DNA from 3 places in the Exiguobacterium sp. s39 genome. Region 2 is predicted to be linked to each of the others. Evidence: predicted binding sites of a transcription regulator. Region 2 holds the regulator's gene; each other region holds the start of a gene.

The links. Region 2 encodes LexA, which represses DNA repair genes until DNA is damaged. Its sites were predicted from a motif close to CGAACATATGTTCG; they were not measured.
Positions count from the first base shown of each region.
Region 1: a site for LexA is predicted at 5,890-5,903, ahead of uvrB (excinuclease ABC subunit UvrB). Genes of this name have one in related genera too.
Region 3: a site for LexA is predicted at 1,962-1,975, ahead of KNQ11_RS12995 (Y-family DNA polymerase). Genes of this name have one in related genera too.

Region 1 is NZ_JACSNA010000001.1:1,825,755-1,836,859, reverse strand. Features, by position in the region: gene ftsE (cell division ATP-binding protein FtsE) at 29-715, shown strand; gene ftsX (permease-like cell division protein FtsX) at 705-1,604, shown strand; gene KNQ11_RS09610 (M23 family metallopeptidase) at 1,645-3,045, shown strand; gene KNQ11_RS09605 (S41 family peptidase) at 3,139-4,563, shown strand; gene KNQ11_RS09600 (PDZ domain-containing protein) at 4,586-5,749, shown strand; gene uvrB (excinuclease ABC subunit UvrB) at 5,956-7,923, shown strand; gene uvrA (excinuclease ABC subunit UvrA) at 7,925-10,780, shown strand; gene KNQ11_RS09585 (DUF4097 family beta strand repeat-containing protein) at 10,881-11,105, shown strand, end outside.
Region 2 is NZ_JACSNA010000001.1:429,725-440,829, reverse strand. Features, by position in the region: gene tkt (transketolase) at 1-1,860, opposite strand, end outside; gene KNQ11_RS02245 (DUF896 domain-containing protein) at 2,134-2,370, opposite strand; gene KNQ11_RS02240 (YneB family resolvase-like protein) at 2,484-3,137, opposite strand; gene yneA (cell division suppressor protein YneA) at 3,183-3,470, opposite strand; gene lexA (transcriptional repressor LexA) at 3,682-4,296, shown strand; gene KNQ11_RS02225 (metal-binding protein) at 4,328-4,798, shown strand; gene KNQ11_RS02220 (MIP/aquaporin family protein) at 4,985-5,686, shown strand; gene glpK (glycerol kinase GlpK) at 5,730-7,232, shown strand; gene KNQ11_RS02210 (hypothetical protein) at 7,307-7,627, shown strand; gene dhaM (dihydroxyacetone kinase phosphoryl donor subunit DhaM) at 7,706-8,074, opposite strand; gene dhaL (dihydroxyacetone kinase subunit DhaL) at 8,067-8,669, opposite strand; gene dhaK (dihydroxyacetone kinase subunit DhaK) at 8,694-9,662, opposite strand; gene KNQ11_RS02190 (AzlC family ABC transporter permease) at 9,818-10,519, shown strand; gene KNQ11_RS02185 (AzlD domain-containing protein) at 10,498-10,824, shown strand.
Region 3 is NZ_JACSNA010000002.1:287,415-298,519, reverse strand. Features, by position in the region: gene KNQ11_RS13010 (arsinothricin resistance N-acetyltransferase ArsN1 family A) at 1-299, shown strand, start outside; gene KNQ11_RS13005 (MBL fold metallo-hydrolase) at 360-1,115, shown strand; gene KNQ11_RS13000 (pentapeptide repeat-containing protein) at 1,183-1,821, opposite strand; gene KNQ11_RS12995 (Y-family DNA polymerase) at 1,998-3,320, shown strand; gene KNQ11_RS12990 (YolD-like family protein) at 3,304-3,633, shown strand; gene KNQ11_RS12985 (ZIP family metal transporter) at 3,685-4,497, shown strand; gene KNQ11_RS12980 (undecaprenyl-diphosphate phosphatase) at 4,855-5,691, shown strand; gene KNQ11_RS12975 (LemA family protein) at 5,799-6,392, shown strand; gene KNQ11_RS12970 (TPM domain-containing protein) at 6,389-7,126, shown strand; gene KNQ11_RS12965 (DUF1294 domain-containing protein) at 7,145-7,408, shown strand; gene KNQ11_RS12960 (EAL domain-containing protein) at 7,588-8,550, shown strand; gene KNQ11_RS12955 (iron-containing alcohol dehydrogenase) at 8,605-9,630, opposite strand; gene KNQ11_RS12950 (aldo/keto reductase) at 9,763-10,578, shown strand; gene KNQ11_RS12945 (general stress protein) at 10,690-11,105, opposite strand, start outside.

The DNA of each region.
Region 1 (11,105 bases), 1.4 Mb from region 2:
TCAGTAAATAAGTAAGGATGTGAAGTACGTGATCAAGATGCAACGAATCAGTAAGATTTATCCGAACGGCGTCACGGCACTCCGTGAGGTCGATTTGACGATCAATCAAGGCGAATTCGTCTATATCGTCGGTCCGTCGGGTGCGGGTAAATCAACATTCATGAAAATGATGTACCGCGAAGAGAAACCCACGAGCGGTTCATTTTTATTTAAAGGAATCGAAGTCGGTAAGCTGAAAAACCGTCAAATCCCCGAACTTCGTCGCCAAATCGGCGTCATCTTCCAAGATTTCAAACTACTCCCGTCATTGACGGTTTATGAAAATGTTGCCTTCGCGCTAGAAGTCGTAGGAGAAGACAAAGCACAAATCCGGAAGAAAGTCCTCGAGGTCCTCGATCTCGTGAAGCTCAAGCATAAAGAGCGCAACTATCCGGACGAATTATCTGGGGGCGAACAACAACGGATCTCGATCGCGAGAGCCATCGTCAATCGTCCGTCACTCGTCATCGCCGATGAGCCGACTGGGAACCTAGACCCGGATACAGCATGGGAGATCATGGAAGTGTTCGAAGAGATCTATCGCCGTGGGACAACGGTCGTAATGGCGACACACAACCGAGACATCGTTAACAAGATGCGTCATCGTGTCTTAGCGATCGACGGAGGAAAAATCGTCCGAGACGAAGAGAAAGGAATGTACGGCTATGAAGTTTAATGGATTCCGTCATTTACGGGAAGGGGCAAAAGGTCTCGTCCGGAACGGCTGGATGACATTCGCTTCTGTCAGTGCTGTTACCGTCACTTTACTTCTCGTAGGAATATTCGCGATGCTCATGTTCAACGTCAACAAGATTTCCGATAACGTCGAAAAAGACGTTGAAATCCAAGTGTTCGTCGAACGGGAAGCAGACCAGTCGAAGATTGATGCAGTGGGTGACTCCCTCAAGCAGATGCCGGGTGTCAACTCTGTTCGTTATAGTTCGAAAGAAGAAGAACTGGACCGCTTCAAGGAGCAACTTGGCGAAGGCTCACAAGCTTATCAGTCGGTTGAAAAGGATAACCCACTTCACGACCGATATATCGTCAAAGCTACCTCACCAAAAGAGACAGAAACACTTGCAAATTCCATCAAAAAAATGGAAAATGTAGATAGTGTCGAATATGGTAAGGACTATGTTAAAAAGATGTTTAACTTCCTTGAAGGAGTTCGGATCGGTGGAATCATCCTGATCGTCGGATTGACATTCATGGCAATGTTCCTCATTTCGAACACGATCAAAGTCACGATCTTCTCCCGTCGCCGGGAAATCGAGATCATGCGCCTCGTCGGAGCGAAAAACGGATTCATCCGTGCACCGTTCTTCGTCGAAGGATTATTGATGGGCATATTAGGTGCCATCATCCCGATCGTCGTCGTCTACTTCGGTTACGAAGTCTCATACAACGCGATCCAACCGCAACTTGCTACCGTGAATGCGGGAATCTTCTCGCTGATTCCACCAGGTGAACTGTCGGCACAAGTCGTCTTGATTCTACTCGGACTCGGTGCATTCATCGGTGTATGGGGATCGACGACATCACTCGGTCGTTTCTTGAAGATTTAAGTGATTCACTCAAAAATAAAATAGAGGAGAGATGCTTCTCATGAAAGTCCGATTCTATTCTGCCGTCCTGAGCTTAGCTTTGATTGGAACTAGTGTGTCCGTTGATGCCACGTCGAAAGAAGATTTGCTGAAGGAACAACAGGAGGTCGAAAGCCGTCTGAAAGAGACGGAACGATCACAGAATCAGACATCAGAGAAGTTAATCTTGACGAAACAGGAGCGCAAGGAAGCCCGTGCGCAACTGGATGAAGTCAACAGCCGTTTGGATGATTTAGCGCTTAAAATAGCCGATCAACAAGCGGCTGTTGCTGCATCCAAGGAACAATTGCGTCTGACGGAAGAAGCGATTTCCGAGACGTTGAAGGAACTGCATCAGCAAGAAGATTTGCTCGGAAGCCGATTGCGTGCCGTCCAGCAAAAAGGAGACGTCAAATACATCGAGGTCCTGCTCGATGCAAAGGATTTTGGTGATTTGATTTCGCGTTTCAGTACGGTCAGCGAGATCATCAAGCAAGATGATAATGTCTTGCAAGCCTATAAGGCAAACGTCAAGCAACTGAGCGAACAGCGCTCGGAACAAGCGTTATTACTGGAGAGCATGAAACAGGAACAACGGAAGTTACTCGTGCTTCAGACGCGGATCATCGCGGAGTCTGATTTGAAGCGGAAGCTCGTCGTCCAGTTGAACACGAAGGTCAAGGAACTACAACAAGAGCAGTTCTCAAAAGCCGAAGAGGCGGAAATCCTTGCGGATCAGCGTCGTCTGATCCAAAACGAATTGATCGCCTTGCAAGAAGCGGAGCGAAAAGCAAAAGAAGAGGCGAAACGCAAAGCCGAAGAAGCCGCGCGGGCAGCAGAAGCCAAACGTCAAGCGGAAGCCGCAGAAGCTGCTGAAGCTGCACGAGAGGCAGCAGCGCAACAGGAACAGAAAGAGGCGCCGAAAGCAGAGACACCTAAAACAGAGACGTCGGTTCCTGAGACCGAGACGCCAAGTGCAACACCGGATACGAGTGTTGATGTCGACGTCAGTCGACCGTTCCACTTACCAGTCAAAGGCTATGTGTCGTCACCATTTGGTCCGCGGAACAATCCGTTGACAGGGAAACCGGAGTTGCATACGGGCATCGATCTCGTCAATGCGAAAGGGACTCCGATTCATGCGGCAGCCGGTGGGATCGTCCTCCGTGCCGGTAGTGCGACCGGGTACGGAAATGTCGTCATGGTGACGCATTTGATCGACAGACAGGTCTATACGACCGTCTATGCGCATCTCGACTCGATCAGTGTGTCGGCGGGTCAAACGGTCATGCCAGGTCAAACGGTCGGGACGCTCGGCTCAACTGGCTGGTCAACAGGACCGCATCTGCATTTCGAATTGCATAAGGGAGAATGGGCGGTCGGGCAACCAAATGCAGTGGATCCGGCACCGTACATCTTTTGACATCCCATAGAATACCGAAAAGATAGGGTAACCTATCTTTTTTTGCTATACTGAAAAAAATACTGCGTTTTTAATGGAAGTGGGGAATCAAGCGTGAAAAAATCTACAACAGCAGTCATCGCGGTCAGTACCTTCGGGCTTGGTTTAGGGGCAGGCGCCGTCGGGATGTTAGCGGCTGGCGGAACGGATTCTGTCTCGACGTCATCGTCGTCGGCGAATGCGACGGGTGATTGGAAAAAAGTCGATCAGGTCCGTCAAATGATCGAACAGAACTATCTAGAGGACGTAACGGATAAAGAACTGCTGGACGGTGCGTTGTCCGGTATGGCGGAAGTGCTTGACGATCCGTATTCCGTCTATATGGATGAGTCGGAGACGGCATCGTTCAATACGAATCTATCGTCTTCGTTCGAAGGGATCGGTGCGACGCTTGAACAAAAAGGCGAGTCGATCGTCATCGTTTCACCGATTAAGGGATCACCTGCTGAAAAAGCCGGGATCAAACCGGGTGACGTCATCTTAGAAATCGACGGCAAGTCGACGAAAGGGCAAAAGACGGATCAAGCGGTCAAGAAAATCCGTGGTGAAAAAGGAACGAACGTCGTCCTGACGATTCAGCGAAGTGGACAAGACGCGATGGACATCACGATCAAACGGGATACGATTCCGATTGAGACGGTCTATACGTCGACTGAGGACGTCAACGGGAAGAAGATTGGTGTCTTGCAAGTGACGCAGTTCTCAGAACCGACGGCTAAAGAGTTCGAAAAGGGGCTCGCGAAACTTGAGAGTCAGAACATCGATGGACTCGTCATCGACGTTCGTGGGAATCCGGGCGGTCTTTTGACGGCTGTCTCAAGCATGATTGCACCGTTCATTCCGAAGGACGTTCCGATTTATCAAGTCGAGAACAATAAAGGGGAGCGGCAGCAGGAATTCGGGAAGGCAGACGAGAAGAAACCTTATAACATCGTCGTACTCGAAGATGGCGGATCCGCGTCCGCGTCCGAGATTCTGGCAGCCGGTCTGAAGGAAGGTGCCGGGGCTGCGGTCGTCGGTACAAAATCGTTCGGTAAAGGAATCGTTCAAAGTGCGTATGATTTGAAGGATGGTAGTGATTTGAAGTTGACGACGAACAAATGGCTGACGCCGGACGGTAACTGGATCCATAAAAAAGGGGTCAAGCCAACGATTGAAGTCAAGCAACCAGCATACTTCAACGTCACGAAGATTTTGACTGACCAAAAGTCACTTGAAGTCGGTGATTATGGAAAATCGGTCGAAAACGCTCACCTGGTCCTCGAAGCAATCGGTTACGAGCCAAAAGGACAGGATGGGTATTTCGGTGACACGATGAAGCAAGCCGTCGAAGCTTTGCAAAAGGATGCGAAACTCGACGTCACTGGAAAAATCGATCAGCAGACAGCGGGTGAGATGGAGACACGTCTCCTGAAGAAACTCGAGGACGACAAAAATGACGTCCAGCGGAAAAAAGCACTCGAGGTCGCTGCTCAATAATAAGGAATGGAAAGAGGTCTGAATGCGCGTGGAATTACTCGATGAAATTGGTTGGACCGCGATTAGTCTCATCGCCAGTCCGACCTTGTGGTTAGCACTCCTTGTCAGTTGGGTCATCGGCATCCGGCGTGTCAAACGGGAACGCGGATTGTTCCGCTCCCGGACACACGGTAAACGAAGCGATGTCCTCGAAACACTTTTACCCGGGTTACTAATTGGTCTCGTCTTATCCGTCGTCAGTGGCTGGCTTGGATTGACGGTGACACCACAATACGCTTTGTTGTTACTAGCGCTTTCGAGTGTGTTGTTGTTGATTGGCATCGTTCGCTTGAACGTACCGCTTTGGCCGATCGTCTTGCTTGGACTTGCTGGCTGGTTCCTAATGGATTCACGTCTTGATCCGGTTCGAGCGGTTGAGCCGAAAATGATTTTATTGCTTGCGACGTTAACGCTCGTCGCGGAATGTCTACTCGTCTGGTGGCGCGGGCAACGACGCCTGTCACCGTCACTCGTCGTCTCGAAGCGTGGTCGCTTCATCGGTGGGCTGTCAGCGAATAAACTTTGGCTATTGCCTTTGCTCGTCTTTGTTCCGGGCGACGTGCTTGAAGCCTGGTGGCCACGTTACAGCTTCCCAGAGCTCGTTCCGATCGTTCTCTGGTTACCAATCGGCTTCAGCTTCCTCTTTACGGGTAAGCTGCCGAAAGAATTGATGCGTCCGCTCGTTCAAGGACGTTTGATTACGAGTCTCGTCGCGATTCTCTTAACGGTTCTTGCATACGTCACCGGACAAGCGGAATGGCTGTACGGAATCGTTTTGTTGCTCGTCCTGCACATTGTGTTGCACCAGCGGGTCAAACGATTGAACCGGGCACAGACCCCATTGTTCCTCAATGGAACGCGTGGTGCCGTCATTCTCGGAACGCTACCTGATAAACCAGCTGCCGAGATGGGCTTGATTCCGGGCGAAGCGATTTATAAAGTCAATGGTGAGAAGGTCGATTCGGAAACATCGTTCTACGAAGCCATCCAAAAACACAAACCGTATCTGCGTCTTGAAGTCATGAACCATAACGGCGACATCCGGTTTGCGCAACGTGCCTTCTATGAACAAGATCATCATGAACTTGGTATTCTGTTCGTCAACGAGCCGGTCCATGGTCGCACTAAAGTGCGGTCCTTGCATTAAATTAGTACATCCCTGTCACGGAACAGCCGTGACGGGGATTTTTTTGTCGGCAGAAATATCGAGGATCAACACTCGAAGCAAAAAGAAACTTTTGCATTTTCGAAAAAAAGGGTAACTTCCTAAAAGGAGCACTTCATAATCGAATGTTTGTTCGTAAAGTGGTACAATAAAAATAGATTTTTTACGTGATGAGGGGGAAGCAAACGATGGATTTTGAACTCGTTTCACCATTTGAGCCAGGCGGTGATCAGCCGACGGCAATCGAAAAATTGGTGACTGGGCTAAAACAAGGCGAACGACATCAGACGTTGCTTGGGGCGACCGGTACCGGGAAGACGTTCACGGTCTCGAACGTCATCAAGGAAATCAAGAAACCGACGCTCGTCCTTGCCCACAACAAAACACTAGCGGGACAACTCTACTCGGAGTTCAAGGAATTCTTCCCGAACAATGCGGTCGAATACTTCGTTAGTTTTTATGATTATTACCAACCGGAAGCGTATGTCCCATCGACGGATACGTTCATTGAGAAGGACTCTTCGATCAACGATGAGATTGATAAACTACGTCACTCGGCGACGTCCGCCCTGTTCGAACGGGAGGACGTCTTGATCGTTGCTTCTGTTTCGTGTATCTATGGTCTCGGTAACCCGGAAGAGTACAACAACCACGTCTTGTCACTGCGTGTCGGCAATGAGATGGGGCGAAACGAGATGCTCCGTCGCTTGATCGACATTCAGTATGAGCGTAATGACATCGATTTCCAGCGCGGACGGTTCCGCGTCCGCGGAGACGTCGTCGAAATCTTCCCGGCGTCCCGCGACGAACAGTGTGTCCGGGTCGAGTTCTTCGGTGACGAGATCGAACGGATCCGTGACATGGATCCGCTGACAGGTGAGATCGTTGCTGACCGCGAGCACATCTCGATCTTCCCGGCGTCCCACTTCGTGACGGGGGATACCCGTCTGCAAAAAGCGATCGCGAACATCGAGAAGGAACTAGAGGTCCAGCTTGCGAAGTTACGCGAAGACAATCAGTTGCTCGAAGCGCAACGGCTCGAACAACGGACGAACTACGATCTCGAGATGATGCGTGAGATGGGCTATTGTTCCGGAATCGAGAACTACTCGCGTCATTTGAACTTGATGCCAGAAGGGGCAACACCGTATACGTTGCTCGATTACTTCCCGAAGGACTTCTTACTCGTTGCCGATGAGTCGCACGTCACACTGCCGCAAATTCGCGGGATGTACAACGGTGACCAAGCACGAAAACAAGTCCTCGTCGATCACGGCTTCCGTCTTCCGTCGGCAAAAGACAACCGTCCGCTACGGTTCGAGGAGTTCGAGGAAAAAGTCAGTCAGGCGATCTATATCTCGGCGACACCAGGACCATACGAACTCGAACATTCAAAAGAGATGGTCGAGCAAATCATCCGTCCGACCGGTCTTGTCGATCCGACGATCGAGATTCATCCGATCACGGGACAAATTGATTACTTGATGGACAACATCCGTGACCGGGTCGCGAAGAACGAACGTGTTCTCGTGACGACACTGACGAAGAAGATGGCAGAAGATTTGACCGATTACTTGAAAGAGAATGGTGTCAAGGTCAACTATATGCACTCGGAGATCAAGACGCTGGAACGGATTGAAATCATCCGTGACTTACGACTCGGAAAATACGATGTCCTCGTCGGGATCAACTTGTTACGAGAAGGACTCGATATTCCGGAAGTCTCACTCGTGACGATTCTTGATGCCGATAAGGAAGGCTTCCTCCGTTCGGACCGTTCGCTGATTCAGACGATTGGTCGGGCGGCTCGGAACTCGGAAGGACACGTCATCTTGTTTGCCGATAAAGTAACCGATTCGATGCAACGCGCGATCGATGAGACGGAACGCCGTCGCGCGATCCAGATGGCGTTCAATGAAGAACATGGCATTACGCCGCAGACGATCAAAAAAGATGTCCGTGGTGTCATCAGCACGACGATCGAGAGCGACGATACTGTCGAAAAACTCGAGAAGTTCAACAAACTCAAAAAACCGGAGCGCGAAACGTTGCTTGAGCAGCTCGACCAAGAGATGCGTCAAGCGGCGAAAGACATGCAGTTCGAACGAGCTGCCGAGCTCCGCGACCTCATATTAGAATTGAAAGCAGGTGCCTAAGTTGGGAGAAAAGAAGAATCAGATTATCATCAAAGGCGCTCGCGTCAATAATCTACAAAACATCGATGTCGAAATTCCCCGCGATCAGCTCGTCGTCTTGACGGGCTTGTCCGGGTCAGGGAAATCGTCTCTTGCCTTCGACACGATCTACGCTGAAGGACAACGGCGTTATGTCGAAAGTTTATCTGCCTATGCCCGTCAATTCCTCGGACAAATGGATAAACCAGATGTCGACACGATCGAAGGACTGAGTCCGGCGATCTCGATCGACCAAAAGACGACGAGTAAAAACCCGCGTTCGACGGTTGGAACGGTCACAGAGATCTATGATTATTTGCGTCTATTGTACGCACGAATTGGTAAACCGATTTGTCCAAATCATGGAATCGAGATTTCGAGCCAGACGATCAGTCAGATGGTCGACCAAGTGATGGAGTTGCCGGAGCGGACCCGCCTGCAAATTCTCGCGCCAATCGTTTCCGGACGCAAAGGGACGCACGTCAAGGTTCTCGACGATTTGAAGAAGGAAGGCTTCGTCCGCGTCCGTGTCAACGGAGAGACGATGGATCTCGCCGAAGAGATCACGCTTGAGAAAAACAAGAAACACTCAATTGAAGTCGTCGTCGACCGTGTCGTCGTGCGACCAGACGTCGAAGCCCGTCTGGCGGACTCACTCGAGACTGCCCTTCGCCTCGCGGACGGTCGGGTCATCGTCGATACGATGGACGGCAACGAACTGTTGTTCAGTGAACACCATGCTTGTCCGATCTGTGGCTTCTCGATCGGCGAACTCGAACCACGCATGTTCTCGTTCAACTCACCGTTTGGTGCTTGTACGTCATGTGACGGTCTCGGAACGAAGCTTGAGGTCGATGTCGATCTCGTCGTGCCACATCCCGATAAGTCATTGAACGAAGGGGCAATCGTTGCCTGGGAACCGACAAGTTCGCAGTATTATCCTCAATTGCTCAAAGCGGTCTGTGACCATTTCAAGATCGATATGGATACACCGTTCGAACAGTTGTCAGAAGAACATCGCGAAACGATCTTGAACGGAAACACGAAGGAAGAGATCCACTTCCGTTATGAGAATGACTTCGGGATGGTCCGAAATACGAACCTCTACTTCGAAGGGGTCCTCAATAACTTACAACGTCGCTTCAAGGAGACGTCGTCTGATTATATTCGGGAACAGATGGAAGGCTACATGGCGAAGAAGGCATGTCCGACGTGTAAAGGACACCGCTTGAAACGGGAATCGCTCGCCGTCAAAGTATCCGATCACCATATCGGTGAAGTGACGAAGATGTCTGTCAAACAAGCGGTCATGTTCTTTGACGAACTGCCCGAGAAATTAAGTGAGAAGGATCAGACGATTTCGCGGATGATCGTCCGTGAGATTCATGAACGAGCGTCGTTCCTTGAGAACGTTGGTCTCGATTACCTGACAATCTCACGCGCAGCGGGGACGTTGTCCGGTGGAGAAGCGCAACGGATTCGTCTTGCGACTCAAATCGGTTCGCGTCTGACGGGCGTCCTCTACGTTCTTGATGAACCGTCGATCGGTTTACACCAACGCGATAATGATCGTTTGATCAATACGCTGAAGGCGATGCGTGATCTCGGCAATACATTGATCGTCGTCGAGCACGATGAAGACACGATGATGGCAGCCGATTACTTGATTGATATCGGACCAGGTGCCGGCGATCACGGTGGATTCGTCACGGCAGCCGGGAAACCGGAAGAGTTGATGCAGGATGCGAACTCGTTGACAGGTCAATACTTGTCCGGGAAGAAGTTCATTCCTGTTCCATCGACACGCAAAGAGCCAGACGGTCGGATGCTCCATATCCACAAAGCATCGGAAAACAACTTGAAGAACGTCGATGTCGACATTCCGCTTGGTCTGTTCGTTGCTGTGACCGGTGTCTCGGGATCCGGGAAATCGACCTTGATCAATGAAATTCTTTATAAGACGATCGCGCACGAGATGAACCGGGCGAAGGAAAAACCGGGTGCTCATAAAGGAATCACCGGTCTGGATCAAATCGATAAGGTCATCGACATCGACCAGTCACCAATCGGTCGGACACCACGCTCGAACCCAGCAACCTATACCGGTGTCTTCGATGACATTCGGGACGTCTTTGCTTCGACGAACGAAGCGAAACTCCGTGGTTACAAAAAAGGGCGTTTCAGTTTCAACATCAAGGGTGGACGCTGTGAAGCGTGTCGCGGCGACGGAATCATCAAGATTGAGATGCACTTCTTACCGGACGTCTATGTTCCGTGTGAAGTCTGTCACGGGAAACGCTACAACCGCGAAACACTCGAAGTGAAGTATAAAGGCAAGACGATTGCCGATGTCCTTGAGATGACGGTTGAAGATGCCCTTGCCTTCTTCGAGAACATTCCGAAGATCACGCGGAAATTGCAGACGATCGCTGACGTCGGTCTGACGTACATGCGTCTCGGTCAACCCGCGACGGAACTGTCTGGCGGGGAAGCCCAACGTGTTAAACTGGCGTCCGAGTTGCATAAGCGCTCGACTGGGAAGACGATCTATATTCTTGATGAGCCGACGACAGGACTCCACGTCCACGATATCGCGCGTCTGTTGAAAGTCTTGCAACGTCTCGTCGATAATGGTGATACGGTGCTCGTCATCGAACACAACTTAGATGTCATCAAGACGGCAGACTACTTGATTGATCTGGGACCAGAGGGAGGCGACGGTGGCGGAACAATCGTTGCTGCCGGTACACCGGAACAGATTGCTGAAGTCGAAGCATCTTACACGGGACGATACCTCGCACCTGTCCTTGAACGCGATGCGGCACGAATTGAATCATGAAACTTTTATGGATGAGGATTCGTAGGGAGGAACTAAGGGAACTTAAACGAAAGTATCATGTAACACACGTTTGAGGTTCAAGAATAGGAGGGAACGGTTCATGAAGCAAGATATGCGTCAATTGATATTGGAGCAAGTCAAAGAAGGAAAGTTAACGATTGATGAGGCACTCGATAAACTTGAGCGGCTCGAAGCGATCGACGAACGTGCAACTTCTGCCAGTGAACATAAGTACGTCGATGAACCAGAACAATATGATCGGGTCGACCAGTATTCCGTCGATTCACTGACGACGAAAGTCATGTCAGCGTTCGATAATCTCGTC
Region 2 (11,105 bases):
TCCTTCTGTTCCTACGTATTTGTACCAACCGAGTGAAGCCCCTGCTTCGATCGCTACACGTTTCGTGATGTGTTTCGGAAGAACTGATTCTTTGTACTCTGCTGACTGTGCTTCGAATACTTCCCATGATGGAAGCGAAACGACAGCTACTGATTCACCAAGTTCTTTTTGTGCTTCAACAAGAAGGTGCACTTCTGAACCCGTACCGAGCAAGAGTGTATCAGCTTTCGTGACGTCACCAGCGATGACATAACCACCTTTTTCAGCGCCTTCCGTCGTCGTGCCTTCAAGTTCAGGAAGACCTTGACGTGTCAAGACGAGAAGTGTTGGTTTGTCTTTTGCTTGTACCGCTGTTTTCCATGCTGCGATTGTCTCTTTTCCGTCTGCTGGGCGGTAGATCGTGACGTTCGGCATTGCACGGAAGCTCATCAAGTGTTCGACTGGCTCGTGTGTTGGACCATCTTCACCGACAGCAATCGAGTCGTGTGTCAGAACGAAGATTGATGGAAGTCCCATTAATGCTGCTAAACGAACAGCTGGACGGAGGTAATCCGAGAAGACGAAGAATGTCGCACCGTAAGGAATGACGCCGCCGTGAAGTGCCATACCGTTGACAGCTGCTGCCATTGCGAATTCACGTACACCGAACCAGATGTTACGACCGCTTGGGTCGATATCGAAGTCTGCTTCGCCTTTAAGCATCGTGTTGTTCGATCCTGCAAGGTCAGCTGAACCACCGAACAATGTCGGAACGTTCTTCGCAAGACCGTTCAAGACTTCACCACTCGTTTGACGTGTCGCTTTTTTCGATGACAAGTCGTACGTCGGAAGATCTGCTTCCCAGTTGCTTGGCAATTCGTTTGCGATTGCGCGAACGAGTTCAGCATGCAATTCTGGGTGCGCTGCTTCGTATTGTTTCATCGTCTCGTTCCAAGCGTCTTCTGCAGAAGCACCGCGTTGGACGATCCGCTCGTCAAACAATGATTTGACTTCTTCAGGAACGTAGAACTCTTCGTGATCCCAAATGTAGCTAGCTTTCGTCAACTTGATTTCTGCTTCACCGAGTGGTGCACCGTGAGAAGCCGACTTCCCTGATTTGTTCGGTGAACCGAAACCGATGACTGTCTTGACTTCGATCAATGTCGGTTTTGTCGTCTCTGCTTGTGCCGCCGCGATTGCTTTCGAAATCGAATCGATATCCGTTCCGTCTTCTACGCGAATGACTTGCCAGTTGTACGCTTCGAAGCGCTTCTGGACGTTTTCAGAGAATGATTTATCGAGATCGCCATCAAGTGAGATATCGTTTGAATCGTACAATACGACCAATTTACCAAGACCAAGGTGACCTGCGAGTGAAGCCGCTTCAGCTGAGACACCTTCCATTAAGTCTCCATCTCCACAAATTCCGTATGTGAAGTGATCGACGACGTTGAGCTCGTCACGGTTGTATTTTGCTTCAAGATGACGTTCTGCCATCGCCATACCAACTGCCATTGCAATCCCTTGACCAAGTGGACCTGTTGTCGCATCTACACCAGCCGTGTGACGGTATTCCGGGTGACCTGGTGTTTTTGATCCCCATTGACGGAATGATTTAAGATCATCCATTGATAGATCATATCCCGATAGGTGGAGGAGTGAGTAGAGAAGCATCGAACCGTGTCCGGCTGAAAGTACAAAACGGTCGCGGTTGAACCATTCTGGATTTTTAGGGTTGTGGTTCATATGATCCGCCCAAAGCGAGAATGCCATCGGCGCTGCTCCCATTGGCATACCTGGGTGACCCGAGTTCGCCTTTTGTACGGCATCAATCGATAAGGTACGAATCGTATTAATTGCTAATTGTTCTACTGTCGTCATGTTCGTCAAAACAATCATCCTCTCTCTTTTTCACAAATTCCTACTCATTTTAGCATACTCTTAAATGTGATACAACTTTTCTAAATAGTATGTCACATTAAAATGAATGCGCTATCTATAGCCGTTCTATCGACTCATACAGGATGTCTGAATCGATGAATGCCCTCTATTAAGATGTATTGCTATCGTACAATGTTTCCTATCTAACCAATCTAACAAAAAAAGAGATCCACCGATTGGGGACCTCTTCCTTACTATAGAAGAAATAAACGATTATTGTTTATTCCGTTCTTCTTCTTGTGCTTGTTTCAATTTCTCTGGTGTTACGTCCGTTCCTTCTTCATCGACGATTTTCATGCCCATGAGTTGGTTTTTGAACGATCCACGGAATGCTGCGAGATACGCTGCACGTAACTCTTTTTGCTCTGCCGTTTCGGCTTCTGATAACGGTTCGACTTTTGATTTATTCGCTAATGCATTGATTCGATCTAATTGTTCTTGTGATAACATGGAATCCCTCTTTCTGTACGACTCAAACTTGAGTTGTTCAATTGTATCCTTACTTTAAAAGAGGCTATAAAAAAAAGCAAGTTAACCGCGTCAGTCGACGGGTAACTTGCTCTTCATTCCGGGCTAGGTGTCAGTTCGCGGTATTCAAGATATCGACGATTGACCGTTGCCTTTGAAATATCATGTCCCATCCCACGCAAGGTGATGGCGATATCTGAAAACGTCAGTCCGAGCTCTCGAAGACGTACGATTTCTTCGATCGGTACGTCCTTTCGACTACGCCCAGCGTTCTCTCCTTGGCGATTCAGATTTCGTTCCGGGCGAAAGCCTTGTTCAACAGCTCGCCGCATGCCGCGCGCGATTTTTGCGTTATGCAGTTTCCGTTGATATTCTTCCACCAGTGAGACAATCTCAAGGACCATTGCTTCTGCATCCGCAAGCTGGTATTCTCCATCAGAATCAAGTGTCATCAACCGAACACCGTGCTTCTTAAACGTGTGCAAAATAGCGATTTTCGCATTCCCTCGACCAATCCGTGTGTCATCCGTCACGAGTACCGCATCTACCGCATCACGTGTCACATGGTCAAGAACCGTCAGCATCCCTTCCCGATCGACGTCATATCCACTCTCTTTTTCAGAGACGACATCCACGACATCAAAACCCTTTTGAGACGCGACCTTCGAAAGCTCCATCCGTTGGCGTTCGATCGAACTATCTTGTGCTTCTTTTTCGGTCGACACCCGACAATAAATCACGACCTTCATCGTACCTCACATCCCTGTTCGTTCTTTCACAACTTTTCCATTTTGTCATTGTTGTGCGATTGGTACAACGATTTTGCTTTTTGAGATGACGTGTTTTGTCTCGACATCATTATTTTTAATCAACCAGTTGACGTATTCTTCATCTGACATCGAACCGTCATTGTAGACTTCAGCAATTTGTTCGACTGTGGCGTTCTCATCGACCGTAACGGAAGCTGTCATCAGTTGCGCCACTTTTTCATCCGGGCGTGGTGTGAGTAAAAAGATCACGAAGGCAATACTTAATGCATAGAAGAGAATTGAAAAAGCATGAGTACGAATCGTATGAATCATCATGAATCCCTCCAAATATGAAATGAATGAGTTAGAATAAATGTTCGCGGAACAATTGTTCGCATAACTCATAATAAACACAGAACCCGTGTTCGGTCAATACAAAATGTCGAACAATTGTTTGTACGCTCATTTGTTCTATGTTATAGTGAATCTAGAAACATATATTCTTACATTTCAAACTTCAATCCAGAAAGAGGTGGCAATTCGTATGCGGAAAATGTCTAAGCGCCAACAAGAGATTCTCGACTACATCGTCTCTGAAGTGAAACTGAAGGGGTATCCACCATCAGTTCGTGAAATCGGAGAAGCAGTCGGACTCGCGTCTAGCTCGACGGTACACGGTCATTTGGATCGACTCGAGAAGCGGGGAATGATTCGCCGTGACCCGACGAAACCACGTGCGATTGAGATATTGCTTGATAAGCCTGAAGAAATCACGGAAGCCATCGTCCATGTTCCCGTCATCGGGAAAGTCACAGCGGGTCTTCCGATTACAGCGATTGAAAATATCGAAGAACAGTTCCCGCTCCCTGCACATTATGTAGGAAACGAAACGGTCTTCATGTTGACGATCGATGGTGAATCGATGATTAATGCAGGTATTCTTGACGGCGATCGTGTCATCGTGCGCCAACAAAACACAGCAGAAAACGGAGAAATCGTCGTAGCTATGACCGAAGATAGCGAAGCGACGGTGAAACGGTTCTTCTTAGAAGATCAACAGGTACGTTTACAACCAGAAAATGACTCGATGGATCCGATGTATTTCGATAATGTCTCCATTCTTGGTAAGGTAATCGGCGTGTATCGGACGATTCATTGACGGAGGGACCAGTTACGACTGGTCTTTTTTCATGCCTTCAGGAAATGTACATGATACCGTCAATACCGTCGCACTGACGGGTTACGTTGCGTATTCGGTCGCAACGCAACAAACCGATTGGTTACCAACCGCCATCGGTATCGCTGTCGGTACCCTTTGGTTGTCACCCGACCTCGATTTAAAGTCAGAACCTTATTATCGCTTTGGACCATTTCGAGTCTTGTGGATGCCGTATGTCAAGATCATGCCTCACCGATCGATCTGGTCGCATGGACTGATCATCGGAGACATCATTCGGCTTCTTTATAGTGCTGCGATTCTGATTCCGCTACTATTTTTAAGTCTATATTTTCAGGTTCTTGATTCTGCTACGATTGATTCGTGGTTCGCTTCCCTGCCAGCTTTTGTTATTGGCATCATCGTAGCCAGCACGATTCATATCCTACTAGATTATTCCAGCAGTTGGTTTCGACCTAAAAAAAGAAAAAAACGTCGTCGGTAACACCTCTTTTGCTTGCTTGCAGGCAGTAAGAGGTGTTTTCTTATCCACTTTTACGTATCTTTAAACATCAAAATAAAAAATTTCCATTCCTATATTTCAATTATATGTATTGAAAACGTTCTCAAATCGGAGTAATTTAAAGTAGAAAGGCCATTATCTGCTTTAATCCAAAGGGAGGGTTTTTGCATGAATAACTTTGTATTGGAAATGATCGGTACGATGATCCTCATCCTGCTCGGGGATGGAGTCGTCGCCGGTGTCGTCTTGAAAAAGACGAAATCGGAAAACAGCGGATGGATCGTCATCACGTTCGCTTGGGGTCTTGCCGTCATGACAGGAGCATTCGTAGCTGCTGAAAGTGGAGCACACTTGAACCCCGCATTGACGATTGCACTTGCTTTGAACTCTGACCTACCGTGGGCAGACGTTCCGATCTACATTGCCGGACAACTTGTCGGAGCTTTCATCGGCGCCATTCTCGTTTGGCTTCATTACATGAAACATTTTGAAGCGACTGATGATCAAGCCGCAAAACTCGGTGTGTTCGCAACAGGTCCAGCGATTCGTCATACGCCGTCGAACTTGATTTCTGAGATCATCGGGACATTCGTTCTCGTCTTCGGTATCTTGGCACTCGGTTTAACGACGTTCGGAGACGGCTTAAAACCACTCATCGTCGGTTTACTCGTCGTCGTCATCGGTCTATCGCTCGGTGGTACAACAGGGTATGCCATCAACCCGGCTCGTGACCTTGGACCGCGTATCGCGCACGCTATCCTACCGATTCCGAATAAAGGTTCATCTGACTGGGGCTATTCATGGATTCCTGTCGTCGGTCCAATCATCGGTGGAGCGATTGCCGTGTTCATCTATCAATTGATCTACTAAGATCACGTCTCACTAACACATACCGCTCAAGGGGGATTTCGAAATGGAAAACAAGTATATCCTAGCACTCGACCAAGGTACGACAAGCTCACGTGCGATCATCTTCGATCACGACGGGAAAATCGTCAACTCGGCACAACGGGAATTCAAGCAATACTTCCCACAACCAGGCTGGGTCGAGCATGATGCAAACGAAATCTGGGGTTCGATTCTTGCTGTCATGGCAGAAGCACTCGGGACAGCAGATATCAAACCTGAGCAAATCGCTGGAATCGGCATCACGAACCAACGTGAAACGACGGTCGTCTGGAACAAAGAAACAGGTAAACCGGTCTATCACGCACTCGTTTGGCAATCGCGTCAAACGTCTGGTATCTGTGACGACTTAAAAGAACAAGGTTTGAACCAGAAGTTCCGCGACAAAACAGGACTTCTGATTGATGCCTACTTCTCTGGCACAAAAGTTAAATGGATCCTCGACAATGTCGAAGGTGCACGTGAGCAAGCAGAGAATGGTGAATTGCTCTTCGGTACGATCGATACGTGGCTCGTTTGGAAACTGTCTGGTGGAAAAACGCACATCACGGACTACACGAACGCTTCACGAACATTGATGTATAACATCTACGAACAAAAATGGGATGAAGAGTTACTCGATATCCTAGGTGTTCCTGCTTCCATGTTGCCAGAAGTTCGTCAGTCGAGTGAAGTCTACGACAAAACGGTACCGTATCACTTCTTCGGTTACGAAGTGCCAATCGCTGGTATTGCGGGTGACCAACAAGCAGCACTCTTCGGTCAAACGTGCTTCGAAGCGGGTGAAGGGAAAAACACATACGGAACAGGTTGCTTCATGCTCATGAACACAGGTGAGAAAGCCGTTTCTTCTGATCATGGACTCTTGACGACGATCGCTTGGGGCGTCGATGGAAAAGTGGAATATGCGCTGGAAGGTTCTATCTTCGTCGCTGGTTCTGCGATCCAGTGGCTCCGTGATGGACTCCGGATGCTGAAAAATGCGAAAGATTCAGAAGGTTACGCAACGAAAGTCGACTCAACAGACGGTGTTTATGTCGTTCCTGCCTTCGTTGGTCTTGGTGCGCCATACTGGGATTCAGATGTACGCGGGGCAATCTTCGGATTAACACGCGGAACAGATAAGGAACACTTCGTTCGTGCAACGCTTGAATCACTCGCTTATCAAACACGCGATGTGTTGACAGCGATGGAACAAGATTCTGGTATCGAACTGAAGACACTTCGTGTCGACGGTGGTGCAGTAGCGAACAACTTCTTGATGCAGTTCCAATCGGACATCCTCGGCGTTCCTGTCGATCGTCCAGAAATCAATGAAACGACAGCACTTGGTGCAGCCTACCTTGCTGGATTAGCTGTTGGTTACTGGAAAGATAAAGCGGAGATCAAAAAACAATGGAAGCTGGATCACCAGTTCAAACCAGAGATGAAAGAAGACGATCGTGAACAACGCTATGCCGGATGGCAAAAAGCAGTGGAAGCGACAATGGTCTTCAAACCATCAAAATAAAACAACTGACCCGGTCCCTTTTGCAGAGGGACCGGGTTTTCACAATTCTATAGAAACATAATGCGGGGTGTATCATGAATCTTACCTATTCGGATCAACAACTAAAAGCATGCATTCAGGACGCGCTGGATGGCAACATCACACATGAAGAACTGTCGGAGTGGTGTTACCGCTACATGACCGACGTGTACCATAACAATCATTACCATATCGCAACCGACGGACGTGGGAGCTATCCGTTAAGTGAGCAAGCGACTGAAGTAGCGAACGATATCGATGCACAATGGGATCTTTATCTTGCTAACAGTTATTCTCTAAATGAATTACAAACCATTGATTTAGCTACAATTCGCTTACCTAGAGAGTGGTTAGAAAAATGGCTCTCGTCGTTTTAAGTCGTCACGCATAAGATCGACGATCATCTTTCATTAAAAAAATCCCCCTTCGCCTAATCGCAAAGGGGAATCTGATCCTTATTTGCTAAACTCTTTTTTCAATCCGTCTTCAATCTCATCAACGGATTTCGACTGTCCGCTTAAGACTGCTGCTAAAAACGCGCCTTCGACGAGTGGTGCGTCGATAAACCGAACCGTCCGTTCGCCACTATATAGTTCAAGGGCCAGTTCCGTGTTCATCGTCGCAGAACCGATATCCGTTAAAACGACTCCATCATCGTCCAGTGTATTTAGTGTTTCTTCGATTCGCGTCGCGTCCGTTCCGATGCTACCGTCCTCAAGACCTGCCGCTACTAAGACTGGCGTATCCGGTGCCATCTCTGCTAACAGTTCCTTTAGTCCAGTCGCAAGCTTTTCACTATGGGAAACGAGTACAAGATTAACCATGAAGCACCTCCGCGATTTCGCCGAGTAACAACGCACTTGATAGACTACCTGGGTCCTGGACGCCTTCCGTCGCTTCACCGAAGTAAGACGCGCGTCCTTTCGTTGCGATGCGCGCTTTCGTATCAGCAAGCGCTTGATCGATTGCCGCTTTCAAATCCCCTTCTTGCGAGAGCGCCTCTTGGAACGGTGTCCAGATATCGACCATCGTCTTTTGACCGAATTCCGATTTCCCACGCGATTTGATGCCTTCCGTCGCTTCATGGAAAGCATCCGCGAGTTCTGCACCTTCGACTTCCGTTTTCCCTTTGAACGCACCAGCGAACTTAACGAATGCCGTGCCGTACAAAGGACCGGATGCCCCACCGACCGTCTTGATCAGCGTCATCCCGACCTCTTTCGACAAAGCTCCTAAGTCCTCATACTCGCCGTGTTCTTCTAACGTCTTTTGGACTGCTTGGAAGCCACGTGACATATTGATCCCGTGGTCCCCGTCACCGATTTCCCGGTCAAGGTCCGTCAATTCATCCTTGTGCTGTTCAATCTTTTCCGCTGCTTTGATGAGCGCGCTTCGTAACTGTTCCGTCGTCAACTTCATCTTTGTACACCCCGTTTATCTAAATTAGAATCCAATCGCTTTCGTTTCTGCATCGAGATACCCAAGCAGTTCATCATCCACTGGTAAAAGCGTGATTGAGAATCCGTGCATCTCGAGCGACGTCATATAGTTTCCAACGAACGAACGGGCAATCTCGTAACCATGTGCCTGAAGTTCTTCCGCGACGTATTTATACGTGATATACAGTTCGGATTCTGGTGTTCCACCCATCCCATTCACCATGACGGCAACTTTTTTGTCTGGTACCTCTTTCGTCAGACGATCGAGCAACTCTTTAACGATCGCATCAACGGAAGCGACCGCTTTTCGTTCAAGTCCTTTTTCACCATGGATCCCGATTCCGATTTCCATCTCGTCATCATGCAACTCAAAACCTGGCTTGCCACTCTCCGGCATGTAACATGGCGAGAGTGCCATTCCGATCGAACGAACGCCCTGGATGACTTTTTCTGCGACTGCCTTGACTTCACTCAGTGATTTTCCATCTGCAGCTGCAGCACCAGCAATCTTATGGACGAAGACGGTTCCCGCGACACCACGACGGTCTTCCTCTTTTTTGATAGCAATGTCATCATTGACAACGACCGTGTCGACTTCGATGTCCTCGAGTTCAGCGAGTTCCTTCGCCATATCGAAGTTCATGACATCACCCGAGTAGTTCTTGACGACGAGTAAGACACCTTTTCCACCATGGGCTGCCTTGATACCTTCGAGCACCATGTCCGGTGTCGGTGACGTAAAGACTTCCCCGCAAACAGCCGCAGCAAGCATACCGTCACCCACGAATCCAGCGTGCGCTGGTTCATGACCACTTCCTCCACCAGAAACGAGTCCGACTTTTCCATCAAGCGGTACTTTCCGCGCGACGACATTGACCCCTTCGACCTTTTTATACAAATCAGGGTGAGCTAGTACGAGTCCGTCGACCATGTCTGAAACGAACCGGTTTGAATCTTTCATTAATTTGTGCATGAAAAACGCTCCTTTACCTAACTGATTTTTGCCGTACCACTTAGTCTTTACCACCAAATCAAGTCGAATATGTCGAAAAAAATGATGAAAATATTGACCAGTTGGTGACGACATTCCGCATGAATGCTATGCTCTTAAAAAAGAGGAGGAATCGAATGTCATCAGCCTTTCAAGCAGGTGTCCGTGCCTGTCTACCCACTGTCCTCGGATATATCGGCATCGGTTTTTCAGCTGGGATCGTCGGTCGTGCCTCCGGCTTATCCCCTCTTGAAGTCGGATTCATGTCCGTCTTCATCTATGCCGGCGCCGCTCAGTTCATCATCACGAGTCTCTTACTATTAAATAGTCCTGCTTCTGCCATCATTCTGACGACGTTCATCGTCAATCTCAGGCACTTGTTAATGAGTCTGACGCTTGCGCCACATGTTGAGACACGGCATCTCCGCGACCGTCTCGGTACCGGAACGCTACTGACGGATGAGTCGTTCGCTGTCGCAATGAACACTGCCCAAAAAGGGAAGCTCTCCCCGTCCTTTATGCATGGCTTGAATCTGACTGCTTACTTCAGTTGGATCGTCGCAACCGTTCTCGGCGCCCTTGTCGGAAGCTGGTTCCCTGATCCCGAGCGCTTCGGTCTCGATTTTGCCCTGACAGCGATGTTCATCGGCTTATTGTACTTACAGTTTGAAGGGGAACGTTCCCGTATTGCCGTGAATAGTTGTCTTTTACTGATTGTCTTTCTATTGCTTTACATAACCATGCGCTACTTTTCTCCAGAAGTCGCCGTTCTTTGCGCGACGCTTGGTGGCGCAAGTATAGGAGTCGTGATCACACGATGGAAATCCGCCCAGAATTAATCGCTCTTTTTTTAGCTTGTGGACTCGTCACTTGGATTCCACGTGTCTTACCGTTTCTCGTCCTTCATGGACTGACGTTACCGCGCCTCGTAACAGAATGGCTCTCGTTCATTCCGGTTTGCTTACTCGGTGCGCTATTTTTTCAAAATCTACTTATCGCGCAAGACGAGGCATTTCCGACGGTTTCGACGCTTCATGTCTTCGCCGCCCTCCCGACGATGGCAATCGCGGTTTTCAGTAAAAGTTTATCCTGGACGGTCGTGACTGGTGTTGTCACGATGGCGTTTCTACGATTGTATCTATAAGTAAGTCATTCATCTTTAGCCTATTTCGATGCATCTCTTGTGTTATCCTTATAATAGAAATAAATGGATAGTGAAGGAGGTTCTGATATGCCAAATAAGCAGTTTATACCCTATTTGATATTGTTGTGCGCCATTTTTCTAATCGCGAGTCAAATGGATCTACCTTATATGCTAAAACAAGGACTGGTCGTGCTGTACGTCGTCGCCTATTTCGGTACGATGATTGTTTCTCGCAAAATGAAGGTCAGGGATCATAAACAATGACTCGAAAAAATCTCCTC
Region 3 (11,105 bases), on a different contig from region 2:
TCATTTCCCTCGATCCGTATAATCCGCGTCCTGTCTACGCATCCGTCGGTGAGATTTCGGTTTATATCACTCGGACACATCGTGGACAAGGGATTGGCACACGTTTGCTCGAAACGATTGAACAACATGCCCGTGATCATCATATGCATAAGCTGATCCTCTTTACCTTCCCGTTCAATAAAATCGGACAAAAACTCTATATCCGCTCCGGGTTCCGGATCGTCGGAACGTTTAAGGAACAAGGACAGTTGAACGGCGAATATGTCGACGTCATGGCGATGGAGAAACGCTTGCGATAGGATTCATTGAATGCCAGACAGGGAATAGTCAATCCGAGTCATTGAGAGAGGATGAACCTAATGGATATTCAACAAATTCGTAATGCAACACTCGTTGTCACGTATGCCAATCAAGTCTTACTAATTGATCCGTTCCTCGGCGAAAAAGGCAGCTTGCCTCCCTTCGGTCAAACACCAAATGCCGTCGCCAATCCACTCGTCGACTTACCGGTCGATGTCAACACACTGCTCGATCCTGACGCTGTCTTTGTCACACACCTGCATGCCGATCATTTCGACGATTCTGCAAAACAACTTCTACCCAAGCATTTGCCACTCTATGCGCAGCAAGAAGAAGACGCGCAGCAAATCCGAGAAGCCGGCTTCACGAACGTCTCTTCCTTCGATTCCGGTGTAACGATCGGTGATATCCAGGTCCATCGAACAGGTGGACAGCATGGTGTCGGTGAAATCGGCGAACGGATGGGACGTGTGTCTGGGCTCGTCCTCACCCATCCGGACGAACCGACACTTTATATCGCAGGTGATACGATCTGGTGTGACGAGGTCGCGCATGCGATCGAACAACATACGCCCGATATCATCGTCGTCAACAGTGGCGCCGCCCAGTTCTTGACCGGAGAGCCGATCACGATGTCACAGCGTGATCTCCTTGCGGTTCATGAAGCGGCGGCGGAAGCGACGATCATCGTCTCGCACCTCGAGTCCGTCAACCACTGTCTCTTGCGACGTGATATGATTGCTGACTTTTTAACTGCTTTCCATCTCTCTGCCCATTTCCTGATTCCGGAGGATGGCGAAACGATGTCATTTTAAGAACAGTAACTTTCATTAAAAAGAAGCCCTTGTTTCGAATATCCATCGAAACAAGGGCTTCTTTTTGTTATGGGATGACGAGACCTAACAAACGAGCAAAGGCAACTGCTTGCTCTTCCGTAATGACAGCACCTGGTAAAAATCGCGGATCGATCGTAATACCAGAGAGTTCCGTCTGCCGGAGGTCAAGACCTTTTAACGGTGTTTCAATCCATTGGCTATCCGTAAGTCGGACCGCTTCGAGTTTCCACTGGGTCGGCTTCACTTCGAAGAACTGTGCTTCTTTCATCGTCGTTTCGCTCCAGTGTTGATGACGGACCGTACTGCGAATGAACTGTACGTAATCCGCAAGCCCTTCCTGAATCGTTAAATGGTCCAGCGTACAATCTTCGAACTGAACACCCGTCATCCGGCATCCGACGAAGGACACACGGTGAAAACGAGTTTCTTGGAAGTGACATCCGGTTAAGTCGCATTGCTCAAAACGAATATCTTCGAACGAACCACGGTCAAAGGTAAGATTCGCGAACGAGACATTTTGAAAACACACTTGATAGGCATCGATGCGTTCTGTCAGTTCACTCGGCATCGACTCTTTCTCATAACGCGCTCCTTTCAGATACGGATCATCGATTTCGACTTGATCGAACGTCTCTGACTGAAGCGTCTTCGGTAATTCTGGTAAACGGATAACGGTCTCTTTCAATGAAGGTTCCCCCTTTTTTCTCTCCCTTAGTGTACCAAACTCCTTTTATATGAGGAGAAATCGTTCGAATTCCCCTTTTTTCAACAGTTTTTATTTTGAGACACTTTGAGACCGTGCTATAGTCAAGGAAAATCAAAATAAGAACATACGTTCTTTTGTGTAAAGGAGTGATTCAGATGTTTCCTTCCGTCGTTTTACCACAAGATAAACGGATTTTTTGCGTCGACAGTGTGTCCTTCTACGCCAGCTGTGAATGCCAGTATCGCAATCTCCCCCCCTTGACGACACGCCTAGCGGTCGTCTCCGATTTAAAACGAAGCGGGTCCGTCATTCTCGCTGCCACCCCTGCCTTAAAAGCACTTGGAATCAAGACAGCCGGTCGATTATATGAAATCGAGCAATTGCCATACGCTGTTCGTCGTACGATTCGACTTGTCGAACCACGTATGCTCGCTTATATGAAGACGTCGATTCGTGTCCTGGATGTCCTGCACCAATTCGCCCCACCTGAAGCCATCCGCGTCTATTCAATTGACGAAAGTTTCATTGACATGACCGGAACCGATCGCCTATTTGGTTCCGACCTGCAAGCTGCCCTCAAAATTAAAGAAGCAATCCTGAAACAGACCGGCATCCACGTCCGGATCGGGATTGGTCCAAATAACGTCATCGCGAAACTGACGCTTGATTTAATCGGGAAAAAAGAAGGCATCGCGCGATGTGGATATGCTGATGTCGCACGACGTCTTCATGATTTTCCGATTCGGAAGATGTGGGGGGTCGGACACCGTATGGAACAACATCTGCAGATGATGGGGATTGAAACAATCGGTGATCTTGCCATGCGCCCTGTCGAAGAGTTGCACGAACGATTCGGTGTCATCGGTGCCGAACTATGGCACCACGCTTGGGGACTCGACGCGTCACCGACACTTCTTGCGCCTCGTCATCTGTTCGAGAAAGCCCCTCAACGGACGATCGGACACGGTGTGACCTTAATGCAGGACTATTATCAGTTCGAACGCATTCGGAATGTGCTCAATGAACTCGTGCAGGATGTTGCCGCACGTTGTCGCTTTTCGAATCAAGTCGGCTGGACCGTTCACATCGGCGTCCGCTATTCTCGAAACGTCGTCCGAAGTGGTTTCTCCCGTCAAGTGCGGTTGCCTTATCCGACATCCGATGAACGAATCATTCTGCGTCACGTCTTACAATTGTTCGAACCGAATTGGCTCGACGGAGAACCTGTTCGTTTTTTATCCGTCGCAGTGGGGCATTTGACTGCCGATCAAGGCACCTTACAGTTGTCTTTGTTCGAGGATAATGCGCGGCTCTGGAAACGACGACGGTTATTAAAAGCAATGGATGTCGTCAACCTCCGCTACGGAAAAGGAACGATTCGCCTCGCTGTCTCGTTTCTTGATACGAGTGTCGCCAAACGTCGTCTTCGTTTCGTCGGCGGTCATCCGGGAGGTGATCTTCATGACAGCGTATCGTGATCGAGGAAATTTAAAATGGATTCCTTTTCTCATGCCGGAACATTTGCAACTGTTGCGGGAATATTATGTCCAGATGCATCAGCTCGACTTGCCTGAAATTGATGAACAGTTGCAAGAATCATGGCACTTTCTGCTTCAAGAAGCTTTAATAGAAGGAAACGAACTTGAAATCACGTATTATAAGGAAAGTAGCTACGTGACGGTCGTCGGTTTCGTGGAACGACTAGAACCCGAACGTTCCGTTCTCTTTCTGCGCGGACGTGAAGTCATTGAAATTCCCTTCACACGAATCGTCCGGATCGAAAACGGGTAAGCTCTCATACAGATGGATGCTTTAAATCGTCCCCGGAAAGAAGGAATAGTCATGTTGGATTGGTTTACTTCCCTCCCCGTCGTCGTGCAAGCATTGCTTGCCGGAATGATGACGTGGGGGTTAACCGCACTTGGTGCGGCACTCGTCTTCGTCTTTACGACGATTGAAAAACGCGTCATGAACATGATGCTCGGTTTTGCTGCCGGCGTCATGATTGCCGCGTCGTTTTGGTCGCTGCTTGCTCCTGCGATCGAGTTCACGGAGCAGGATGGAGGAATCGCCTGGATTCCTGCCGCCATCGGTTTTCTCGCTGGTGGATTTTTCGTCCGTCTCCTCGACTTCGTTACGCCGCATTTGCACTTATCTGCACCACTTGAGACAGCGGAAGGTCCTTCGACAGGACTCAAGAAAACGACGTTACTATTTCTTGCGATCACGTTGCACAATATTCCCGAAGGTCTTGCGATTGGTGTCGCTTTTGGCGCCGCTGCCTTAAACATGGACGGGGCGACCGTCGCCGGTGCCTTGACGCTCGCACTCGGTATTGGGATACAAAACATGCCGGAGGGAGCTGCCCTATCGATTCCACTACGCGGTGAAGGAATGTCGCGTCGGCGCGCCTTTCATTACGGTCAATTGTCAGCAATCGTCGAACCGATTGCCGCGATGGTCGGAGCAGCCGCGGTCTTCTTCGTTCAACCGCTTCTACCGTATGCGTTATCGTTTGCTGCCGGAGCGATGATTTTCGTCGTCGTCGAAGAATTGATTCCGGAATCACAAGCAGAAAACGGATCCGATTTAGCAACGCTTGGTCTGATGGTCGGGTTTACGGTCATGATGATTCTTGACGTCGCTTTAGGATGATCCCGTTTCAAAACGAGTAGTGGACGATACTGTCTCCTGCTCGTTTTTCTGTTTGTAGATCCAGACATATTCCAGTGAAACCAATCGATTTGAAGTTTTTCTGACCTTGTGTCCTAACAGAAAGATTCCCTTTTCCTTCATGCCGTTTTAGTATGAATGAAAATGACCGGATTTCCTGATCTATCCGATGATACCTAAATCCATCTATTATCTTATCCAAACGAATTTAAATCGGACAACGCGTCTTACACATACGATCGTCTCTCAGACCTGCGCCCGATATTCCAATTAGTTCTATCTCACAAGAATAAAACATGATATGTTTTTAACTAGCACATCATATAGAAGGAGATTATCATGACAATCATTGAACTTTTAAAAGCGCTCTTACTCGGTTTCGTCGAAGGGATGACGGAATTTGCACCGGTCTCTTCCACAGGTCACATGATCATCGTCGATGACATGTGGTTGCAAACGACCGATTTTCTCGGTAAATATTCGGCGAACACCTTTAAAATCGTCATTCAGCTCGGATCGATTCTTGCGGTCGTCGTCGTCTTTTGGAAACGCCTCTTCAGCTTGATCGGTTTGTATAAGATTGAAGGCGAACACGACGCATCAGGGACACACAAATTAAAGCTACGTCACGTCTTGATCGGTCTTCTACCAGCAGCTGTTCTCGGATTGTTATTCGAAGATTTCATCGATGAGAACCTCTTCTCGATTGAAACGGTCATCATCGGTCTTGCTGTTGGTGCCCTCTTGATGATCGCAGCCGATAAATTCGGACCAAAGGAACCAAAAACGACATCGCTTGATCAGATTACATATCGCCAAGCAGCACTCGTCGGTCTGTTCCAATGTATTTCACTCTGGCCTGGCTTCTCCCGCTCAGGTTCAACGATTTCCGGAGGGGTCTTCCTCGGGATGAATCACCGGACGGCAGCCGACTTCACGTTCATCATGGCTGTACCGATCATGTTCGGTGCTAGTTTCCTTTCGCTCGTTAAGAACTGGGAGAACATTCAACCGAACCACTTCGCATTCTATGCTGTCGGTTTCGTTGCGTCGTTCGTGTTTGCCCTCTTATCGATTCGCTTCTTCTTGAAGCTGATCAACAAGATCAAACTCGTTCCGTTCGCCATCTACCGTCTTGTCTTAGCAGCTATCTTAGCTGTCATCGTCTACATGTAAGTTCAAACCGTTAGCTATTTTAGCTGACGGTTTTTCATTTTTTTGAAACTAATTCATTCGCTTAAGGGTATATAGGGATGAGACATAATTAAAGGAGTGAATGCCACATGGCACGCAGAAGTCGGAGTACATCAAAACTCCCATTAATCATCGGAGTCGTTATTGTTGCCGTGATTGCCTTTTTAGCAATCGGACAATACAATAGCCTCGTCAATGTAGAAGAAGATGTATCGAATAAATGGTCGCAAGTCGACAACCAAATCAAACGTCGTGCGGATTTGATTCCGAACCTCGTTGAAACCGTTAAAGGTGTCGCGGGTCAAGAAGAAAAAGTCTACGGTAAAGTCGCAGAAGCCCAAGCTGGTCTTGCACGTGCTGCGTCAACCGAGCAACGAATTGAAGCTGACCAACAAGTCACGTCTTCGCTTCGCGGATTGATTGCCTTGCAGACGACTTACCCGGAACTTAAATCAAGCGAACGGTTCCAATCCTTGATGGACACGCTGGAAGGAACAGAAAATCGTCTCGGGATCGCCCGCAAGGATTACAATGATGCTGTAACCCTCTACAACAAAAAACGTCGGAGTTTCCCAACGACACTCTACGCATCCGCCTTCGGATTCGAGAAAAAACCATATTACGAGATTTCAGACAGCGACCGGGAAAATCCGACCGTCGACTTTAACAGTGATTCGAAATGATTCGGCGGTGGACGCGACTTCTATTGAGCGCGTTCCTCGTCTTCTTCCTCTTCGTTCCAACAGCTAGTGCCGTTTCAGAACGAACGGGAGCAGCCTTCTTCATTCAGGATGATGCTCAGCTGCTCACCCCTTCGGAAGAAGCCGAACTCGCGCAACTCGGTCAGGAACTCGAACAATATACGACGGCACAAGTCGTTCTCAAGACGGTTCCCGATTTAAAGGGACAGGATTTAAGCTCTTACGCCAATGAAACGTTCCGGCGCCAAGGCATCGGTCAAGAAGGAAAAGACAATGGTGTTCTTGTCGTCGTCGCTCCGAACGAAAAGGATCGCCAATTCCGGATCGAGGTCGGTTATAAACTCGAAGGGATTTTGACAGACATCACAGCCGGACGTATTCTCGATCAGTATGCGGTTCCTTACAAGGAAAACAGTGAGTATGGAAAAGCAGCCTCCGAAACATATAAAGCGGTCGTCAGTGTCATCTCAAAGGATCAATCGCTTGAGTCACAGGATCCTCCGAAAACACAAAATGACGACGGACTTCCGCTTTGGACGAAGATTCTGATCGGTGCTGGATTACTGATCTTATTGTTCCTCGATATGAAGTTCACCGGTGGTATGTTCTTCTTCGCGATTTTGAACATCTTCTCCGCGATCATGCGTGGTGGCGGTGGAAATGGTGGCAGTCGTGGTGGTGGCGGAAGTTCCGGCGGTGGTGGTGCCGAACGGTAGAAAAGGAGTCGTTTTTTCATGAGGATCATCTTAGGGTATTATCTCCTCCTGACACTCATCGGATTTGTCTCGATGTGGCAGGATAAACGTCGAGCGCAACAACATGCTTACCGGACACCCGAAGCGACACTATTGACGATTGCTTTCCTCGGTGGTGCGCTCGGTTCTTGGATCGGTATGTACACAGTCCGGCACAAGACACGGAAAGCGAAGTTCCAATGGCTCGTTCCAATAGCCGCTATCTTGCATCTCGCTTTCTGGTTTGTTTACACTTCACAATGAAAGAATGTGACCGATAGAGAAGAGAACGTACGGAAATGTGTCCGTCGTTCCTTCTCTTTTTTGTATGAGGTCAATGATTATGAAGAACAGGTTTAATTTCTTTTTCTCTTAGGGTAAAGAATTTAACCAATTTAATAAATACATCTTTTTTTGATGTACTGAGAGGTGGACATCCCTTTATGTGGCATCCTTGCGCCGAATGTACGACATCAATCCGTTTCGTTGAAGCGGGAGCACTCCATATTCAATCACCAACGCCAGAAATCTATTCCTATCAATCGTTTGAACAGCTCGAACAGCTACTAACATCGCTCTTACGTGTAGCGGATTATCCGGTGTCATGTCGCGCCACACAATCGCGTTATGTGACAGCACCCATCCTAGCTTCAGCACTTCTAGAACAACTGAAGCATCGATCCGCGATTGATTTCATCCAGCATGGAGTCATGACAAGCCATTTACAACCGATTTATGATATCCAGCGCAACGTGCTCGTCGCGAACGAAGCCTTATTGCGAGCAGCAGATGATAACACGCCGATCTCGCCTGGTGTCTTGTTTTCGACGGCCTCGAAGATGGGACTTCATTCCCGTCTTGATCAGCGGGCGCGTGAAGAAGCCATCCGTGCGACGCATCATATCGGTGGCACAACAAAAACGTTCATCAACTTTCTCCCTTCGACGATCTATAATCCGGAGTACTGCCTGCGCCATACGTTTGAGATCGTCGAACGTTATCAAGTCGATCCGAGTCGGCTCGTCTTCGAAGTCGTCGAAACGGAAAAAATTGAAGACGTCAACCATTTGAAACACGTCTTCGAACAGTATAAGAAGCAAGGCATTCAAGTAGCACTGGACGATGTAGGCGCTGGTTTCTCGACACTCGATATGTTGTCCTTGCTTCAACCGGATTATATTAAAATTGATCGTTCCTTCATCGATCACTGCGATACGAACTCAGAAAACGAAGCCTTTTTACGAAAAGCCCGTCATCTGACACGAGAAATGGGGATTCAAATCTTAGCGGAAGGCATCGAACGGCAAGAAGAACTCGATCTTTGCCGCGAACTCGGCTTCGATCTTGGTCAAGGATACCTACTCGGTCGCCCTGCTCCTTATGCTCGCTTTGCGAAAGCACAATAAAAATACGCACATGGACCGTTTGATGATTATTCGGCACATGTGCGTCTTTTTATGTTAAGTCGTCGAAACGAAAACCATCTCGTTCCGTGTAATAGCATCCACTAGTTGTTCCATTGACACGATCGGACGCAACAGACGACACAATTCCTCTTTCGATGTCCGTAAAGCAAGTGTTTCGACGACATCGAGCGATAATGCGAAGTCTGCGAGTGCCGTCGGCTGTTCTTGTGCAAGAAGATAGTCACGCAACTCTGCATAATCATCATCATGTCCGAGTAACTTCTCTTGAACGAGTAGTCCGTAACCGACCTTACTCCCGTGCAAGAACGCATGCGTTTCTGGATGAGGCGATAACGCGTTATGCACTGCGTGTCCGATTGCACCACGCGTCGCCGCGTCACCAAAACCACCAATGCTTCCGGCTAACGGAATGACGGTTTCGACGAGATGTTGCATTTCAACGGGATACTCACGAAAACGCGTTTCCGTTATATTCGTCGACAAGATAAGATCCTTACAACGTTCAGCTGTCCGAAGCGCCATCTCGATGACGGGATCTTCAGCCGATGATCCGCTTAAGGCACGTGCTTCATACCACTTCGCTAGCGTATCGACGAGCCCCGCTACAAAATAATCATACGGACTCGCTGCGATGATCCGATGATCGAGTAAAAGGGCTTCAATCACGACGGGGAACGTATCAAATCGGATATACTGTCCCTCTTCGTTATACATGACACTGAGCGGAGTCCACGGAGCACAGTTCGAGACGATCGTCGGAATGATGATGATCGGGCGTCTCAATTGAAACGCGACCTGTTTTGCCGTATCGATGACACTCCCGCCTCCGAGCGCGAGAATCACATCGTACGGAGCACATACTTGTTTGAAAGCTTCCACCTGTTGATCCGTACAATGCCCTTCAAATAAAAGACGTGGTAATGCTGGTAAAGCAAAAGCAGCTGCTTCATAGGCTTGACGTCCATGAATCAGGACTGCTGAACGATTACCTATCACTTCTTTAAGTTGATCGAGCGCGTTTTCCTCATGTATGTATTGTAAAACAGCTTGTCGAATCACAGAATCGCCTCCTAATATTTGTTATCGCTCAGTATACGCAAAAGAACTTGCTTCGGCAATCATTCGATTTTCATAGAAGGAGAGCGTACACTAGAAAAGACAACAGTTCACTACAAAGGAGTCGATGAATCGATGCAACAGATCACGTTAAACAACGGCATCAGCATGCCCCAACTCGGATATGGTGTCTTTAAAGTACCGGAAGAAGAAGTATATGAAGCGGTCAGCGAAGCATTCCGCGCCGGGTATCGTTCAATCGATACAGCGATGATTTACGAAAATGAAGAAGGTGTCGGTCGTGCGCTGCGTGATTCGGGCATTCCCCGAGAAGAGATCTTTCTGACGACGAAAGTCTGGAATTCCGATCACGGCTACGAAGAGACACTTGCCGCTTTCGAGACGAGTCTGCAAAAGCTTGGTGTCGATTACGTCGATTTGTACCTGATTCATTGGCCGATGCCAAAAGAAGATCGTTATGTCGAGACATGGCGGGCGCTCGAACATCTCTATGCAGAAGGAAAGACGCGTGCCATCGGTGTTTCGAACTTCCATATTCCTCATTTGGAACGAATTTTAGCCGAAGGATCGATCGTTCCTGCCGTCAATCAGATTGAACTCCATCCGTTCCTTAGCCAAGAAGCGATCCGAGACTTTTGTCGCAAGCACGGTATCGTCGTTGAAGCTTGGAGTCCGTTGATGAAAGGACGCGACGCGTTGACGCATCCGGTCATCGTCGATATCGCCGATCGTCATCAGAAAACGCCGGCTCAAGTCGTCCTCCGTTGGCACTTGCAACACGACATCGTCGCGATTCCGAAATCCGTCACGCCAAGCCGCATTCGCGAAAATCTTGATGTCTTCGACTTCAGCTTATCAGACGTTGATATGCAAGCGATTGATCAATTGAACGCCAACGTGCGTACAGGATCAAATCCGGATCATAAATAAGACGAGACGATTCTCGTCTAATCTCCATACAAAAAGAAGGTACCTTTCGGAATTGATCCGGAAGGTACCTTCTTTGATGATGACCCTGATGCGTGATTCTAATCTATTATTTTAGCGGTCTAAATTATTTCCATGATCTTGCTTGGCGATGTCATCCGATTGATGTTTCGATTGACGACGTTCTTCGCCGTCTTGCGTTGCATCATGTTCTTTTTCCTCGCGTTCTGTTTCCGGCCGGCGGAAATCGTCATCCCGACGCATCGCGATGTCCGGTTCCCGGTTACCGTCGAGTTTTTTTGAATGATCGATTGCCTGCTCGTCTTGCGGCATCTTATCCGTACCGGCACGGTGCAAATCAATCTCTGCATGCTCTTCCTTCGAATCTTTATCAACATCAAGCGGATTACCGGAGCCGAGCTGTGCATTGGAGTTCGCATCTGATGACGTATGCGTCTCTTCGCCACTACCATAACGGACTTTTACATCAGGATGCGTATTGTCTGTATTTAAATGTGGATCGAACTGGA